Regions from separate parts of the Nocardia sp. 2TAF39 genome, predicted to be linked through region 2. Evidence: riboswitches for the same ligand, from Rfam matches in the RefSeq annotation. Region 2 holds a riboswitch; each other region holds the start of a gene.
The links. A riboswitch is a leader RNA that binds a small molecule or an ion and turns the genes downstream of it on or off. The one in region 2 is predicted to bind S-adenosylmethionine.
Positions count from the first base shown of each region.

Region 1 (4,032 bases), on a different contig from region 2:
CAGCACGCGCGCCACGTCGAGTGCGACGTTGCCGACGCCGAGGACCGCGACCTTCTCCGCGTCCAGTGGCCAGGTGCGCGGTACGTCGGGGTGCCCGTCGTACCAGGACACGAAGTCCGCCGCGCCGAACGAACCGTCCAGGCCGATGCCGGGGACGTCCAGGGCGCGGTCGGCATTGGCTCCGGTGGAGAAGATCACCGCGTCGTAGAAGGTGCGCAGGTCATCGAGGGTGATGTCGGTGCCGTAGTCGATGTTGCCGAGCAGCCGCACCTGCGGCTTGTCGAGCACCTTGTGCAGGGCGGTGATGATTCCCTTGATCCGCGGATGGTCCGGCGCGACGCCGTAGCGGATCAGCCCGAATGGCGCCGGCATGCGCTCGAACAGGTCGATGCTCACCTCGGCGTCGGATTTCATCAACGCGTCGGCGGCGTAGATCCCGGCTGGTCCGGCGCCCACGATCGCGATGCGGAGCGGGCGAGTCTCGGCGGTCTGCGCGTCAGGCCCGGAGGAGGCAGCTTGCGTCACCACGGCGGCCCCGCGTACACCGCTTGTTGATCCTGCACTCTGTTCGGTCATCTCTTACGCGCACCCTTATGGTCGAAACAATTAACGACGTCGGTCTTAGCTTAGGCTAAGTTGACGCCCTGCTTTGGTTGCACCCTGTCGGTGTCGACACCGGCGATGCTTGCTCGGGTCTGCACGGTGCCCGGTTCACTGCGGCGACGAGCTGCCGATTCGCTATGACAGCCGGCCGCAGTTCGCGATTCTATCGGGGTAGCCGATGCTGCCCCGCGCCGGTGCGTGAACCTTCGGACGTCACAATCGCCGGTTACCCGTTCCCGCGCTCGCTATAGCGACCGTCCGGTCTCCGTCGAGCAATAGGCGTGTCCCGAATCGGGGCCGAGCGCTCGATACCGGCAGCGACCAGGGATCATCGAGTCATGACCGAGCGACAGCCGACCGCGGGCGAGGACGAAATCATCCGGGTCGATCAGACCGACAAGCGCTCCGCGGTTCCTTTCGTCGCGGCCGCCGTGGTCGCGGTGATCGTGCTGGTCGCGATCGTGCTCGGCGGGATGCTGTCGCCGACTGAGAAGAATGTCACAGATTCCGACCGGATCGTCGCGGCGGTCCGCAACTTCGTCGAGGGCTCCAACAGCACCGGCACGGTGCCGCCGCCCGGCACCGCCTGCCAGGGCTTCGACGCCGCACGTGCGCCGCTGGCCGGACAGGCGGGGCCCGGAAAGTCCGTCGAAATCACGAAACTCGACAATCCGATGACCGACGGTGACAAGGGCAAGGCGACCGTGACCACCAAGGTCGACGGCAACGAGACGACAGCGACCTGGAATCTGACCAGATCCGGCGGCAAGTGGCTGGTCTGCAACTGACCGTTCCCGCTGTGTGACCAACCGTTTGACATGGTGACCCGCGTCGGTGCAATCTCAGTCGAAGGTCATGAGAACCAGTGTCAAGCCCCGGCATTACTGGTCGGCAACCCTCCTCCGCGGTGGGGTGCTCCGGGTGACGACCTGGCCGTGGCTCGAACCTGAGCGCGGCAAGTGCGGATTCGCAGGAGGTGCACATGAGTTATGCCGGTGACATCACCCCCCAGCAGGCGTGGGAAGTGTTGCGCGACCATCCCGAGGCCGTCTTGGTCGACGTGCGGACTGAAGCCGAATGGAAATTTGTCGGTGTCCCCGATACGAGCTCGATCGGGCGGCCGACCGTGCTGATCGAGTGGGTCGACTCCACCGGCGCACGCAACGAAGCGTTCGTCGAGCAGCTGAAGCAGGCCCTGGTGGACCACGCCCCGGAAGCTCCGGTCGTGTTCTTGTGTCGCTCCGGCCAGCGTTCGATCGGCGCGGCTGTCACCGCGACCACCGCGGGCTACCGCACCTCCTATAACGTGCTCGAAGGCTTCGAAGGTCCCCTCGACGAATTCGGGCATCGCGGCGGCTCCGGCTGGCGTGCCCTCGGACTACCCTGGCGGCAGTCGTGATCACCGGCGGTGCGTTCGACCGGCCGCTGCCCGAGGGCGTCGGTCCCGCGACGCTCGGTGTGCGGGGTGGACTGCGGCGCTCGGGTTTCGAGGAAACCGCCGAGGCGCTCTACCTGAGCTCCGGCTTCGTCTACGAGAGCGCGGAGGCCGCGGAGGCCGCCTTCACCGGCGACGTCGAGCACTTCGTCTACTCCCGTTACGGCAATCCGACGGTCGCCATGTTCGAGGAGCGGATGCGGCTGATCGACGGCGCCGAAGCGTGCTTCGCGACCGCGAGCGGGATGTCCGCGGTATTCACCGCCCTCGGTGCGCTGCTCGGCGCCGGCGATCGACTCGTCGCCGCACGCAGCCTGTTCGGCTCCTGCTTCGTGGTGTGCAACGAGATCCTGCCGCGGTGGGGCGTGGAGACCGTCTTCGTCGACGGCGAAGATCTGGACCAGTGGGAACAGGCGCTGTCGGTGCCCACCCAGGCAGTGTTCTTCGAGACGCCCGCCAACCCGATGCAGACGCTGGTCGATGTACGCCGGGTGACCGAGCTGGCGCATGCGGCGGGCGCGAAAGTGGTGCTGGACAACGTCTTCGCCACACCACTGCTGCAACGCGGGTTCGAACTCGGCGCCGACGTGGTGGTCTACTCCGGTACCAAGCACATCGACGGGCAGGGCCGGGTGCTCGGCGGTGCCATTCTCGGTGCCGAGGACTACATCGACGGTCCGGTGAAAACGCTGATGCGTCATACCGGTCCGGCGCTGAGCCCGTTCAATGCGTGGACGCTGCTCAAGGGGCTGGAGACGATGCCGCTGCGGGTGCGCCATTCGGCGGAGTCGGCGTTGCGGATCGCCCGCTTCCTGGCGGACAACAAGGCCGTCAGCTGGGTGAAGTACCCGTTTCTGGAATCACATCCGCAGCACACTCTGGCCACCAGTCAGATGAGTGCGGGCGGCACCGTGGTCACCTTCGAGCTGAAGGCGCCCGAACACGAGGCGAAGAAGCGCGCGTTCGAGGTGCTGAACCAGCTGCGGATCGTGGACATCTCCAACAACCTCGGCGACGCCAAATCCCTGATCACCCATCCCGCCACGACAACCCACCGCGCGATGGGTCCCGAGGGTCGAGCCACCATCGGCCTCTCCGACGGCGTCGTCCGCATCTCAGTAGGGCTCGAAGACGTCGAAGACCTCCTCGGCGATCTCGACCAAGCCCTGGCCTGACCAGCACACACCTCGGGTATCCAGCTGGCTCCTGACGGGGTCAGGTGTTGGCGGTGTGCTCGATCTTGGTGAGATGAGCGATGTTTGCCTGGTCCTCAGGGGTGCTGCTCGGTTCGGTGGTGAACCAGGCGTCGAGGATTTCGCGGAGTTCGGCGCTCGAGGTCGAACGCAGGCTCAGAGCCAGGACGTTCGCGTCGTTCCAGGTGCGGGCGCCTGCCGCGGTCGCGGCATCGGTGCAGAGTGCCGCGCGGATGCCCGCGACCTTGTTGGCCGCCATCGAGGCGCCGGTGCCGGTCCAGCAGCAGACGATGGCCTGGTCGGTGCGGCCGGCCGCGACGTCGCGTGCGGCCACTTCGCTCGCCCAGGCCCAGTCGTCGCGTTCCGCGTCGGACAGCGCGCCGTGCGGCACGGTTTCGTGTCCGCGCCTGCCCAACTCGCCGACCAATTCCTCGGCCACGCCTACCCGCTCATCCGCCGCCACCGAAATTCGCATGTTTCCAGCGTAGTGGGCCTTCTCACCAGGTAGTCGGCCTTCGTGGGCAACTCCGCGTGCACGGGTTGTGCTGTCGGCGGGTGCTGGCTGGTTGCGTAGCGCCCCAACCCCGCGCACCGCCGCGCGAAACTCGTCGCCGTTACCGAGGCAGGTCTAGCCGCCGTCCACCGCATCAACCCGCAACACGCGGTGATATCGAAACGCCTTGCGGCCGAGCTCGGTCCGCAACAGCTCGCGCTGACCGTCGACGTGCTCACGAAACTCTCCGCCGCGCTGGACGCGTCGCGGAGGACTGGGGCCTGCTCCGCGCCCTCGGGCTGATCCGA
Region 1 is NZ_JBFRFQ010000007.1:128,168-132,199, reverse strand. It holds gene AB4Z47_RS06860 (FAD-dependent oxidoreductase) at 1-576, opposite strand, end outside; gene AB4Z47_RS06855 (Rv0361 family membrane protein) at 942-1,391, shown strand; SAM riboswitch class IV at 1,455-1,571, shown strand; gene AB4Z47_RS06850 (rhodanese-like domain-containing protein) at 1,586-2,002, shown strand; gene AB4Z47_RS06845 (O-succinylhomoserine sulfhydrylase) at 1,999-3,213, shown strand; gene AB4Z47_RS06840 (RpiB/LacA/LacB family sugar-phosphate isomerase) at 3,254-3,706, opposite strand.
Region 1: it holds a riboswitch for S-adenosylmethionine, as region 2 does, so the genes downstream of both, AB4Z47_RS06850 (rhodanese-like domain-containing protein) here and AB4Z47_RS09970 (aminotransferase class V-fold PLP-dependent enzyme) in region 2, are expected to answer to the same signal.

Region 2 (4,032 bases):
CCAACGAGAAACCCGCCGCCGCCCCACTTCTGTACTACGACGGACGCTATTACCGGCCGTCATCGCTGGGCGACTGACGGGCAGTGCGGCTACCCAACCCGCGGTCGCACTCGCACGACCATTTCCGGATCAGTGCGTGTGCTGCTCAGCCGCCGTCCAGCGCGGCGAAGTCGAGGTCGAGCGGGAACGGGTCGGTCAGACGGAGAACATCCTGATGTGTTCCGGCCAGTCGGTAACTGCGACTGGCCCAATCCAGGCGGTACTCCTGAATGATCTTCACCTTCCGATCGGCGGCCAGGTGCACGATCAGGTAGATCGGGATTCCTTCGTTCGCGTACTCCGCGCACTTGTCCACGGTGTCGGTGTACTCGGATCCTGGCGAGACGACCTCGGCCACCAGCAGCACGTCCGCTGTAGTCAACTCCCGGTCGTCATCGATGCACCGGTGCAGCGCCACATACGGTCGGCGAAACGAGAAACCGGGGCTCGCCGGGCGGCTCCGGACGTAGTGCATCTCGAAATACGTTACGACACCGGTGCACGGCTGATCCGGGCCCGCCTGTTCCAAGGCGTTCGCCAGCCGCCGGGCCACGTTGTTGTGTTGGAATGTTCCACTGCGGCAGAAGATCACGTGACCGTCGACCACCTCGATCTGCCGCTGGATGTCCTCCGGAAGCGCCGCGTAGCCCTCCCTCGGTGATGAGAAGGGCACCGGGGTCGGTGGCCCAGGCAGGCAGTGTGCTCATAGGTCCACCTCGTGGTCGGGTACCGGATACGCCGATAGTATCCGGCGGCCCCGTTCGGATCGGGGAACCGCAGCCTTCACCCGATGAGGCAGGGGGCAGCGCCCGTGGGGGCGGCCGAGGTGAAGGGGCGGGTTTCGGGGGTGGGATTCCACAGGCCGTTGGTGGCGGCGTAATCCCAGGTGGGGCCGGTGCGGACGAGGGTGGCGACGGCCTCGACGAGGCGTTCCACGTCGGCGGAGGTGGTGCCGAGGCCGATGCTGGCCCGAAGGGCGCCATCCAGACCGAGACGGGCGAGCAGCGGGTGAGCGCAGAAACGGCCGTCGCGGACGCCGATGCCGTGTTCGGCGGAGAGATAGGCGGCGACCTGGCCGGGGATGAAACCGTCCAGCGTGAAAGCGACGATGCCGACGGTATCGGGACTGTCGGTCCAGATGCGGAGCAAGCGCACACCGGGAATGGCGGCCAAGCCGTCGCGGAGGCGGTCGGCGAGTCGGTGTTCGTGCGCGGCAAGAGTTTCGGCGTCGATTGCACAGAGCGCGTCACAGGCGGCGGCCAGCGCGGCGGCGCCGAGCACATTCGGCGACCCGGCCTCGTGCCGCTGTGGAGCCGGGGCCCACTCAGCCCGCGTGGTGCTCACCTCCCGCACCGCCCCGCCGCCCGCCAAATACGGCTGGGCCGCGTCCAGCCAGTCGCGGCGGCCGACGAGCACGCCCGCACCGAACGGCGCGTACAGCTTGTGCCCGGAGAAGGCCAGGTAGTCGATGCCCGTCTCGCGCAAGCTGATTCGCCGGTGCGGCGCCAATTGCGCAGCGTCCACCAGGATCCGGGCGCCGCACTGGTGCGCGATGGTGGCCAGCCGTTCCAGCGGAAGCACTTCACCGGTCACGTTCGACGCGCCGGTCACCGCGAGCAACGCGGCCGGTCTACTGCACAGCTCGGCGACCAGCGTGCCGATGGTCTCCTCGACGGTATCGGCGGCCGCTACGACGCGCCGACCGTTCCTGGCCCACGGCAGGAAGTTGGCGTGGTGCTCGATGTCGAGCACCACCGTCTCGCCGGGCACGCAGGAGGCCAGCAGGTTCAGCGAGTCGGTGGTGTTGCGGGTGAACACGGCCACCTGGTCGTCGGCGGCGTCGAGGAACCGGGTGACCGAGCCGCGCGCGGCCTCGTAGCACTCGGTGGAGATCCGGGAGGCGTAACCCGCACCGCGGTGCACGCTCGCATAGAACGGCAGCAGCTGCTGTACCCGGTCGATGACCTGCGCCAATGCGGGCGCGCTCGCCGCGTAGTCGAAGTTGGCGTAGGTGGTCGTCCCACCCTGCACGAGCGGCACTCGGAGGTCGTCGCCGGAGACCCGGGCGAGGGCGGCACAGGTGTTGTCGACAGCAGTGGTCATCACGTAAATCCCGTCGGTTCAGGGACCCGCAATCGAATGGCTCGTCGAGTCCGCGCTTGCCGCGCCCGGTCGGGCGTCGGCCGTGTCGTCACCCGGAGCACCCCACCGCGGAGGAGGGTTGCCGACCAGCAAGCCGGGGCTTGACGCTGGTACTCATGACCTGATCCGAGATTGGCAGACACAAACCGGAACTGTCAACCTGGCCCCCCGGAACGTGCCACGGGCGCCGCTCGCGGCAGCAACCGTGACGGGGGATCCGGTCGGCGTCGAGGTGAGACCACCGACCGGCGGCCAGCAATCATCTAGCGAACTCTCCGCACATGCCGGCGACCAGGCGCTGCCGTGCCACAAACCGGGAAAATAGACCAGAACTGCAACAACCCGCACAGCACCGGCCGGCCCCCGCGGACCGGTTCGGTGAACAACGAACGACAACAACCCGGGTACCGTGGACGATTGGCCAGCGTGGCGTTTGCCCTTTGGTAACCCAACTATGACACAACTACCGGAAGTGCGAGGCCAGTTCGATGGGAGGTGCGCAGAGCACCATGCTCCAGCCCCAGGTTGACGCGACGACAAGCCCGCTGCTGCGAGGCGGCCATGCCCCCCAGGCCCGCACGCTCGTCGACATCATGACGGCCACCGCACTCACCCACCCCGACGCCCCCGCCATCGACGACGGCCAGGTGGTGCTCTCCTACCTGGAGCTCGTGGTCGAGATCGAAAAGACCATGGCCCGGCTCGCCACGGCGGGCGTGCGATCCGGCGACCGGGTCGGTGTACGTCTGCCGTCGGGCACGCGCGGGCTCTATGTCACCATCCTCGCCGTCTTGTACGCCGGCGCCGCCTATGTGCCGGTCGACGCCGACGACCCCGACGAGCGCGCCCAGCTGGTATTCGGCGAAGCCCAGGTCACCGCGATCGTGACCGCCGAAGGAATCGAGACCACGGCCGCAGGCATCCGTGCGGCCGAGCGGGACACGCGCGACGACAACTGGTCCACGCTGCCCACCCCCGACGACGACGCCTGGATCATCTTCACCTCCGGCTCCACCGGAACACCGAAAGGCGTTGCCGTCACACACCGCAATGCCGCCGCCTTCGTCGACGCCGAAGCCGACCTGTTCCTGCGCGACGCCCCGATCGGTCCCGGCGATCGGGTCCTCGCGGGTCTCTCGGTAGCCTTCGACGCGTCCTGCGAGGAAATGTGGCTGGCCTGGCATAACGGCGCCTGTCTCGTCCCCGCCCCGCGCGATCTGGTGCGCACCGGCGCCGATCTCGGTCCCTGGCTGGTGCGGCGCGAGATCAGCATCGTCTCGACCGTGCCGACCCTGGCGGCGACCTGGCCGGTCGAGGCATTGGAGGCGGTACGCCTGCTGATCTTCGGCGGCGAGGCCGTGCCGCCGGAACTCGCCGAACGTCTTACCGGAAACGGTGATTCGAATCGCGAAGTATGGAATACCTACGGGCCCACCGAGGCGACGGTCGTCGCCTGCGCCGCGCTGCTGAATGGCCAATGGCCGATCCGGATCGGGCTTCCGCTCAACGGCTGGGACCTCATCGTGGTGGACCAGGCGGGAAACCCGGTGGCAGAGGGCGAATCCGGCGAACTGGTCATCGGCGGCGTCGGCCTCGCGCGCTATCTCGACCCGACCAAAGACGCCGAGAAGTACGCCCCGCTGCCCTCGGTCGGCTGGGACCGCGCCTACCGCAGCGGCGACCTGGTCCGCAACGACAGCACCGGGTTGGTCTTCCTGGGCCGGGCCGATGATCAGATCAAGCTCGGCGGTCGCCGCATCGAGCTCGGCGAGATCGACAACGCGCTCCAGCATCTTCCCGGGGTCACGGGTGCCGCCGCCGCGATCCGAACCACCGAGGCGGGCAACAAGA
Region 2 is NZ_JBFRFQ010000012.1:94,091-98,122, forward strand. It holds gene AB4Z47_RS09960 (flavin reductase family protein) at 1-77, shown strand, start outside; gene AB4Z47_RS09965 (Uma2 family endonuclease) at 146-712, opposite strand; gene AB4Z47_RS09970 (aminotransferase class V-fold PLP-dependent enzyme) at 823-2,142, opposite strand; SAM riboswitch class IV at 2,190-2,303, opposite strand; gene AB4Z47_RS09975 (Pls/PosA family non-ribosomal peptide synthetase) at 2,691-4,032, shown strand, end outside.

Region 3 (4,032 bases), on a different contig from region 2:
CACGGTGACGGCGCCCGGCACGTCGTAACCCCCGCTGCGCGGCGTCGGCACGTCCTTCACCACCCAGGCCAACGCGCCGAGCAACGCGAGGAACGCGACCGGCGTGTTGACCAGCAGGCACCAGCGCCACGACGCGTACTCGGTGAGTGCACCGCCCGCGATCAAGCCGAGCGCCGCGCCGCCCGCGGAGACGCCGGCGAACAGGCCGAAGGCCTTGGCGCGCTCACCGGGTTCGGTGAAAGTCACCGACAGCAGCGAGAGCGCGGCCGGTGCGAGCAGCGCGGCGAAAGCGCCCTGGAGCGCACGCCCAGCAAACATTTCGGCGCCATTCTGCGCGAGACCGGCCAGGGCGGAGGCACCTGCGAAGCCGACCAGCCCGATGAGCAAGATCCGGCGCCGCCCCAGGTAATCGGCCAGCCTGCCGCCCAGCAGCAGCAGGCCGCCGAAGATCAGCGTGTAGGCCGTGAGCATCCACTGCCGGTTGCCGTCGCTGATGTCGAGATCGCGTTGGGCGAACGGCAGCGAGATTGTCACGATCGTGGCGTCCAGAACCACCATGAGCTGGGACAAAGCAATCACCCCCAGCGCAAGCCAGCGCGCCGAACTGCCCTGTCTTTCCGGAACGTCTACCGCTTTCGCAGTCTCGGTCACCGTCATCTCCTCGTTGGTCGAAGTAGTGGAGCCATCCTGTCATTTGGCGACATTTGTCGTCAAGTGAAAAATGTCGCAATCAGACATTTGACGGTTTTAGACAGCACACTGGCAGATCGCGATACCATGTACGAATGCTCGAGTCATCAGCGCCGATCGGCGCGAGCGCTGCGGCGGACACCTCCGCGAGCCCCCCAGCGAACGCGGGGCAGCCCGGCCTGCGCGAACGCAAGAAGCAGCAGACCAGGTTGCGCATCATCGAGGTCGGTCTCGACCTGTGCGACACCCAGGGCTTCGATGCGACAACGGTTGAGCAGATCGCCCACGCCGCCGACGTCTCGCCGCGCACGATCAACCGCTACTTCGACAGCAAAGAGGACATCGTCCTCGGCCCGATCCAGGACTTCGGGTTCGCCGTCGCCGAGACTTTGCGCGGCCTTCCGGTCACCGGAAACGAACTCGGTGCGCTGCGCGAGGCGTTCCTACGCGTGGTCGACCAGGCTGCCGACGAAGGCAACACGGGACCGATCTCGTTCCGGCAGTTCCAGCAGATGCAGCGGATTCTGCGCAGCAGCCCGTCGGTCAGCGCGCGCAGCCTCGAGCATGCCGACGACAAGACCGCCGCGATCGCAGCCGTGGTGGCCGAGCGGCTCCGCACCGAGCCCGACTCGCCCGCGGTGCGCCTGATCGTCGGAACCTGGCAGCTGATCGGCCACGTCGGCATGGAGTGCTCGGGCGAGGTGTTCGGCCACGGCGACATTGCGAGCGCGGCCGCGGCAGGACGCGCCGCGCTCACCGACACCTTCGACGAATTCGTACGCACCTGCTGCGTCGCGCGAACCAGCGATGGCCAGTGAGTTCGCCAGAAGATTTCGAAGGCTGACCGCCTGCCAGCTATGATGCCGAAAAGGTCATGAGTGCCAGCGCCAAGCCCCGGCTCGCTGGCCGGCAACCCTCCAGCTGCGGTGGGGTGCTCCGGGTGATGACCTGGCTCCCGAAAGTCGGGAGCAAGCGCGCTCAGGAGGTCGCCGAAATGTGTTGTTGTTCACACGCACCCCGATAAGCCTCAGTACCGGCGAACACCTGCTTTGGAGCAAAACCATGAGTGAGTTCACCCCGCCCGCGGCCGGAGACTACCTGGCGCAGGTGTCGTTCGACACTGAGCAAATCCCCGTCGGAGAGGTTCGTTCCGGCATGATGAGCACTCGCGCGCACAGGCGGCAACTGGTCCCGAACGACACGGTCGCCGTGGTCGAGCCGCGCGACCGCTTCGGCGCAGGCAAGAAGTTCGTCGACGGATCGGCCCCGCAGAGCCATGTGGCTAACATCAGGGACGTGCGTTCTCTCGTGCTTCACCCGGCGTCGACGACGCATTCTCATTCGACGCCCAACGAGAGATCGATCTTCAGAGCTGTCTTCGGCCTGGTCTGCCTCGCAGTTGGTATCCAAGATATCGACGCCGACCCTCGTGCCGGTTTCGCGGCAGCGGCGTCGTGACCGTGCGTATCGAACCGAATTCCGCCCGTTCCTCCGGCGTGGTACTTCCACCTCCGGACGGGCAGCTCGGCATCATCGACATCGGGGATGTGCTGCTGGAGAGCGGGGCGGTCGTTCCTGATGTCCACTTGGCGGTGCAGCGTTGGGGTGAGCTCTCTCCCGCGCTGGACAATGTCGTGCTTGTCGAACACGCGCTGACCGGCGACTCGCACGTCGTCGGCAGGCCCGATGACATCCACCCGCTGCCCGGCTGGTGGGACGGGATGGTCGGTCCCGGCGCGCCGCTGGACACCGACGAATGGTGTGTGATCGCGACGAACGTGCTCGGCGGCTGCATGGGCAGCACTGGCCCGTCCACCCGCGCTCCGGACGGAAAGCCTTGGGGCGCACGGTTTCCGGAGATCTCGATCCGGGACCAGGTGACCGCGGAGGCAGTTCTGATGGACCTGCTCGGCATCCGGCGGCTCGCCGCCATCGTCGGCGGGTCGATGGGCGGCATGCGGGTGCTGGAGTGGATGGTCGGCGCGCCGGAACGGGTCGCCTCCGCGCTGGTGCTCGCGGTCGGCGCGCGCGCCACCGCCGACCAGATCGGCACTCAGACCACGCAGATCGCGGCGATCAAGGCCGACCCCGACTGGCAGGGCGGCGACTATCACGACACCGACCGCGCCCCGAGGGCCGGCATGGGCATCGCCCGGCGCATCGCGCACCTGACCTACCGCACCGAGTCCGAGCTCGACCACCGGTTCCAGAACAAGCCGCAGGACGACGAGGATCCGTTACGCGGCGGCCGCTACGCGGTGCAGAGCTACCTGGACCACCAGGCCGAGAAGCTGTGCAAACGCTTCGATCCCGCCACCTACGTGCTGCTCACCGAGGCGATGAACCGCCATGACGTCGGCCGTGGGCGCGGCGGTGTCGCGGCGGCGCTCGCGGCCACGCCGGTGCCCTGCGTGGTCGGCGGCGTCGACTCCGATCGGCTCTACCCGCTCTGGACCCAGCAGGAGCTGGCCGATCTGCTACCCGGCTGCGACGGGCTGGAGGTCGTGCACTCGCGCGACGGGCACGACGGTTTCCTCACCGAGGCGGCCGCGGTATCGAAGCTGCTGACCGAGACCATGCGGCTGGCGCGGATCGGCGTGCGGTCCGGACGCTGAGCTGCGACGTCGCCCGTGACGGGGCGTGTACGCCCGAATGCCAGCCGACACCGACACCGACACCGACACCGACACCGACACCGACACCGAGCATTGCCGCGCTAGCCGACACCCATGGTGTTGATCGTGACCGCGAGGAACACGATGCTCGAGCCGAGCAGGGTCAGCGCACCCACGTCGAACGGCTTGCTGCGCACCGCGAGCAGACCGACCCGCGCCGTCGGCAGGCACAGGCGGAACGCCGCGGCCAGCAGCGTCGCACCCCCGAAGAACAACGCCCCACGTCGCCACCGCTCGGAGGCGACGAACACCACCGCCACCGCAATCACCAGCGTGACAACGACCATCGGCAGATGGCATCGCAAAAACTGCGCACCCAGGCTTCTGCCGGACCGCTGCCCGGCGGTAGGAGTATCGGCATCGGTCACGGCCCGATTCTTCCAGACGCCTTTACACCGCGCCCCCGACGGGCATACGGCTTCTGTCCAAACCTTCGCCCCTCGATGGCTCACCCGATCATTTCGGATCCCACGCCCTACCTCGCCAGCGTCTCGAACGCACTCCGGGTCTGCCGCGCCCTTCGTTCGGTTTGTTCAGTTGTCGACGGCCGAACTGCCTGGACCCGGGACCGTGCCGTGTCTTCAGCCCATTCCGACCACGCCCGTGCGCTGATTCGGACTGCGCTGGACCAGCGACGGGAGCAGCCTTCGATGTCGTGAAGCCGCTC
Region 3 is NZ_JBFRFQ010000026.1:38,144-42,175, forward strand. It holds gene AB4Z47_RS17870 (MFS transporter) at 1-657, opposite strand, end outside; gene AB4Z47_RS17875 (TetR family transcriptional regulator) at 786-1,508, shown strand; SAM riboswitch class IV at 1,561-1,671, shown strand; gene AB4Z47_RS17880 (hypothetical protein) at 1,753-2,148, shown strand; gene metX (homoserine O-acetyltransferase MetX) at 2,145-3,305, shown strand; gene AB4Z47_RS17890 (DUF3017 domain-containing protein) at 3,407-3,652, opposite strand.
Region 3: it holds a riboswitch for S-adenosylmethionine, as region 2 does, so the genes downstream of both, AB4Z47_RS17880 (hypothetical protein) here and AB4Z47_RS09970 (aminotransferase class V-fold PLP-dependent enzyme) in region 2, are expected to answer to the same signal.

Region 4 (4,032 bases), on a different contig from region 2:
CGGCATCACCCTGGCCGTGGCCGCCATCATCGCCGCTATGTCATACATGGATCGCAACCCCGCCGCGCGCGGCGCACCCGAAGCCGGTTTCTCCCTGAACCGATGGTGGCGCTCGGTGACGCGAAATCGCTGAGCGGTTGGTCGGTGCGCCGGGATAGCGTGGCGCACATGGTGAGTTCCGATCGGCCGAAAACCTCGTCCGCGACCTCGATCCCCGTGACGTGTGCTGCGGCGCTCGCGGCGCTGGGCGCGGGAATCGCCCTCTACAATCGAATCACCGTACGCCGTTTGGCCAGTACGCCCACCACAGTGATCGAGCCGGTCACGGTGTGCGTCCCGGCGCGCGACGAGGCCGATCGGCTACCCGGATTGATCGCTGATCTGCGCGCCCAGGTGCGCATCCCGCGCATGTCCGTGCGCATCCTCGACGACGCATCGAGCGACGACACCTCCGCTGCCGCGAGCGCGACGATCGACGGCGACTCGCGATTCACCCTGCTGCGCACCGAGTCGGAACCCTCGCCCGACTGGACCGGCAAGACCGCCGCATGCGCCCGGCTGGCCGAGGAGGTGCACACGCCGGTGCTGGTCTTCCTGGACGCCGATGTGCGCCTCGCGCCCGCCGCCATCGCGGCGGCGGTCGGCGAATTGCGCAGGCGACGTGTCGATCTGGTGTCGCCGTGGCCGCTGCAGCTGGCCGGGTCGGTGGTCGAAGCCGTGCTGCAACCGCTGCTGTGCTGGTCGTGGGCCGCGACGCTGCCGATCACCGCCGCCAATCGCAGCCCGCGCCCGTCCACGGCGGTGGCCTGCGGCCAGTTCTTGGTGTTCGACAACGCCGCCTACCGCGCCGTCGGGGGGCACGCCGCAGTGTCCGCGGCTGTGACCGAAGACCTCGATCTCGCCCGAATTCTGCGCCGGGCCGAGCATTCCACCGCAGTGGTGGCCGCGGGGCCGCTGGCGCGAACCAGAATGTATCGAGGCGCGGCCGAACTGGACGCGGGCTACACCCGCTGGCTGTGGTCGGCCTATGGCGGCACTATTCCCGGCGGGGCGGCGGTGGGACTGCTTGCTGCCCTCGCGTATTGGGTGCCGCCGGTGGCGGCGATGCTCGGCAGAGGCGCGATCCGCCGCGCTGGCTTGCTCGGCTATCTCGCCGCCGTCATGAGCAGGCTGCTTGCCCGTTCCACGGAGACCGGCGGCCCGCTCGCGGGCGCGGACGTCGTTGCCGCCCTGGCGCATCCGATCTCGGTCGGGGCGTATCTTCTGCTATGGGTGCGCTCGCACCGCGCCCGCCGCCAGGGCATCTTGCGCTGGAAAGGCCGCCCGCTCGGATCCGGGTAGCGGGCCGCTGAAAGCACACCCCCACAGCGGTCGCGTTCCGCCAGCGGGACGGTCACGGGACCGCGAAGATTCCGACCGTCGGTGGGAAGAAGCAGAACCCGGACGGACACCCGCCACCGCCGGTGCGCGACATAAGGGTGTTGTCCAGGCGGAATGCCGCCGCGGTCGAGTACCGGAACTGGTCGATGCCGAATGCACGCACCGCCGTTGTCTCCCAGCACCGGCGAGGGCGTAGGCTGCATCGGGCCCTATGGCGTTCGGTGACCTGCACCGTAATCGGGCTTACGCGCCGGAGATGCTCACCCCCGCCGACAGCGCACATTTAGCTACCGCAAAGTTCCGCTGAATCCGCGAGCGGCAAGGTCTACGTTCACGGTGATTGCTTCTCTTGTTCCAGGGTTCACTTACTGGGCATGATGATTCGGCTCGACCCCGGTATCGGCTGACCGAGGGTCGACATCAACCATCCAGAGCGACCGAGAGACCTGGCTCGTCGACGTCGCAGCAACCCCCCGGTCACCGGGTGCGGGTGCTTCTGCCGGGACCGATGGAGGAACCGAAGTGATCATCTCTACTGCCCGCGGCCTCCGCTGGGCCCGTCGCCACATCGACCAGTGCAAAGTCACCTCCGCGAGCTGTCGTAGCTGCCCCTCCCACAGCCAGCCTGTGCACCCGTCGCTGGCCGGGTGATGCGACCGCCACCCCCGGCGTTGTCTCGTTCGTTCCCCCCAGAAGGACCCCGTCATGAGTGCGTTCGCCGCACCCGAAGCCGGGCAAGGCGCTCCGGACGCCACGACGCCCGGCAAGCCCGACGCCATCGCCGCACCTCCCCCGTCCACCGCAGCGCCCATCGTCGCCAAGACCCGCCACCCCTGGCGCTGGGTAATCAGCGCCATCGCGCTCATCCTGCTCGTCCGATTCGTGCGCAACCTCGCCCCCATTCCGGCTGGGACCCGCCCATTCGCGCAGTACATCACGGGCTGAGCCGATGACATCACAGCTATCGACCGCGGTACTGCGCGTGCACCGCGTGGCCCAGACCGATCTGCTCGCCGCAGCGCTGCTCGCCGAGCTCGCCATCGAATACAGCAGCCGCTACGGCCGCACGCCAGGGGAGGTGAATACCTCGCTGCGCAACCACCCGGCCTCGGCGTTCACGCCGCCGCACGGCGCCATGCTGATCGTCACCAGGGACGGAGAAGCGGTGGCCGGTGGTGCCTTTCAGCGCTACGACACCGAAACCGCCGAGCTGAAGCGGATCTGGACCTCCCGCGAGCACCGCAGGCAAGGGCTGGGGCGATTCGTACTCGACCATCTGGAGACCGAGATCGCGCGCCGCGGCTACCGGCGCATCTACCTCACCACCGGTCCGCGTCAGCCCGAGGCCGTCGGCCTCTACCTCGCCGCCGGATACACCGCCTGCTACGACCCGCACCTGCCCGCGGAACAGATCGGCCAACACCCGTTCGAGAAATATCTGCCCGCCGACGCCCTGGGAGCGACCGCATGAAGTTCCTGCTGTTCACCCTCGTCACGCGGGTACCGGATCCGAACACCGGCACGCTGCCCGACACCCGCGAGCGCCTGCGCACCGTCGTCGAACAGGCCCGGCTCGCCGAGGAACTCGGCTACGACGGGTTCGCCGTCGGCGAGCGGCACGAGGATCCGTTCCTGTCCGCGGCGCCGCCGGTGATCCTCAGCCATCTCGCCGCCGTCACCTCCCGGATCACACTGTTCACCGCAGTGACCACGCTGAGCCTGCTGGATCCGGTGCGCGCCTTCGAGGACTACTCGACACTGGACAACCTGTCCGGCGGACGGCTGGAGCTGATCATCGGCAAGGGCAACGGTGCCGCGCAAGCGCAGCTGTTCCACGTCACCACCGACGACCAGTGGGACCGCAACCGCGAAGGCTATGAGCTGCTACGTGCGCTGTGGGCCAGTGACAGCGTCACCTGGGCCGGACGATTCCGTCCGCCGCTGCAGGAGGCCAAGGCGCTGCCGCGGCCGTGCCAGCCGAAGATTCGGATCTGGCACGGCAGCGCCACCAGCCGCGAATCGGTGGAACTCGCCGCGCGCCACGGTGATCCGCTGTTCTCGGCGAACGTCACCAATCCGATCGAGCCGTACGCCGAGCTGGTGCGCCACTACCGGGAGCGGTGGGCGTTCTACGGACACGACCCGGCCGACGCGCTCGTCGGCGCGGGCACCACCGGATTCCACGTGGCACGCACCTCCCAAGAGGCGCGCGAGACCTACCGGCCGATTTTCGAAGCGCGGCTGACGTCGGCGCGCAGGCTCGACCTGCCCATCGTGTTCGAAACGCTGGACGACTTCGTCGCCCGCAGCTCGGCCCTGATCGGCAGTCCCGAAGAAGTGGTCGACAAGGTCGGCCGCCAGCATGAGCGGCTCGGCCACGAGGTGATCCACCTGGCCGCCGAACGCGACGGACGCAGCGAGCGGCAGTACCTGGACAGCCTCGCGCTCTTCCAGGCCGAGGTCGCGCCCGAACTGCGCCGGCGCATTCCCAGCCGACCGTTGGCGACCGGCGTCGCCGCCCCCGATCCCGCCTCGAACGACGAGCTCGTCCGCACCGAAATATCTGGAGTTGCACCGTGATCCGAACCGACCGAATCGTCGCGCTCGCCGGCGCGCTCGCCGCGGCCACCACCGTGGCCGCCTGCGGCAGTG
Region 4 is NZ_JBFRFQ010000035.1:20,262-24,293, reverse strand. It holds gene AB4Z47_RS20845 (LppM family (lipo)protein) at 1-133, shown strand, start outside; gene AB4Z47_RS20840 (glycosyltransferase) at 169-1,341, shown strand; gene AB4Z47_RS20835 (hypothetical protein) at 1,394-1,543, opposite strand; SAM riboswitch class I at 1,802-1,895, shown strand; gene AB4Z47_RS20830 (hypothetical protein) at 2,086-2,325, shown strand; gene AB4Z47_RS20825 (GNAT family N-acetyltransferase) at 2,330-2,851, shown strand; gene AB4Z47_RS20820 (LLM class flavin-dependent oxidoreductase) at 2,848-3,960, shown strand; gene AB4Z47_RS20815 (ABC transporter substrate-binding protein) at 3,957-4,032, shown strand, end outside.
Region 4: it holds a riboswitch for S-adenosylmethionine, as region 2 does, so the genes downstream of both, AB4Z47_RS20830 (hypothetical protein) here and AB4Z47_RS09970 (aminotransferase class V-fold PLP-dependent enzyme) in region 2, are expected to answer to the same signal.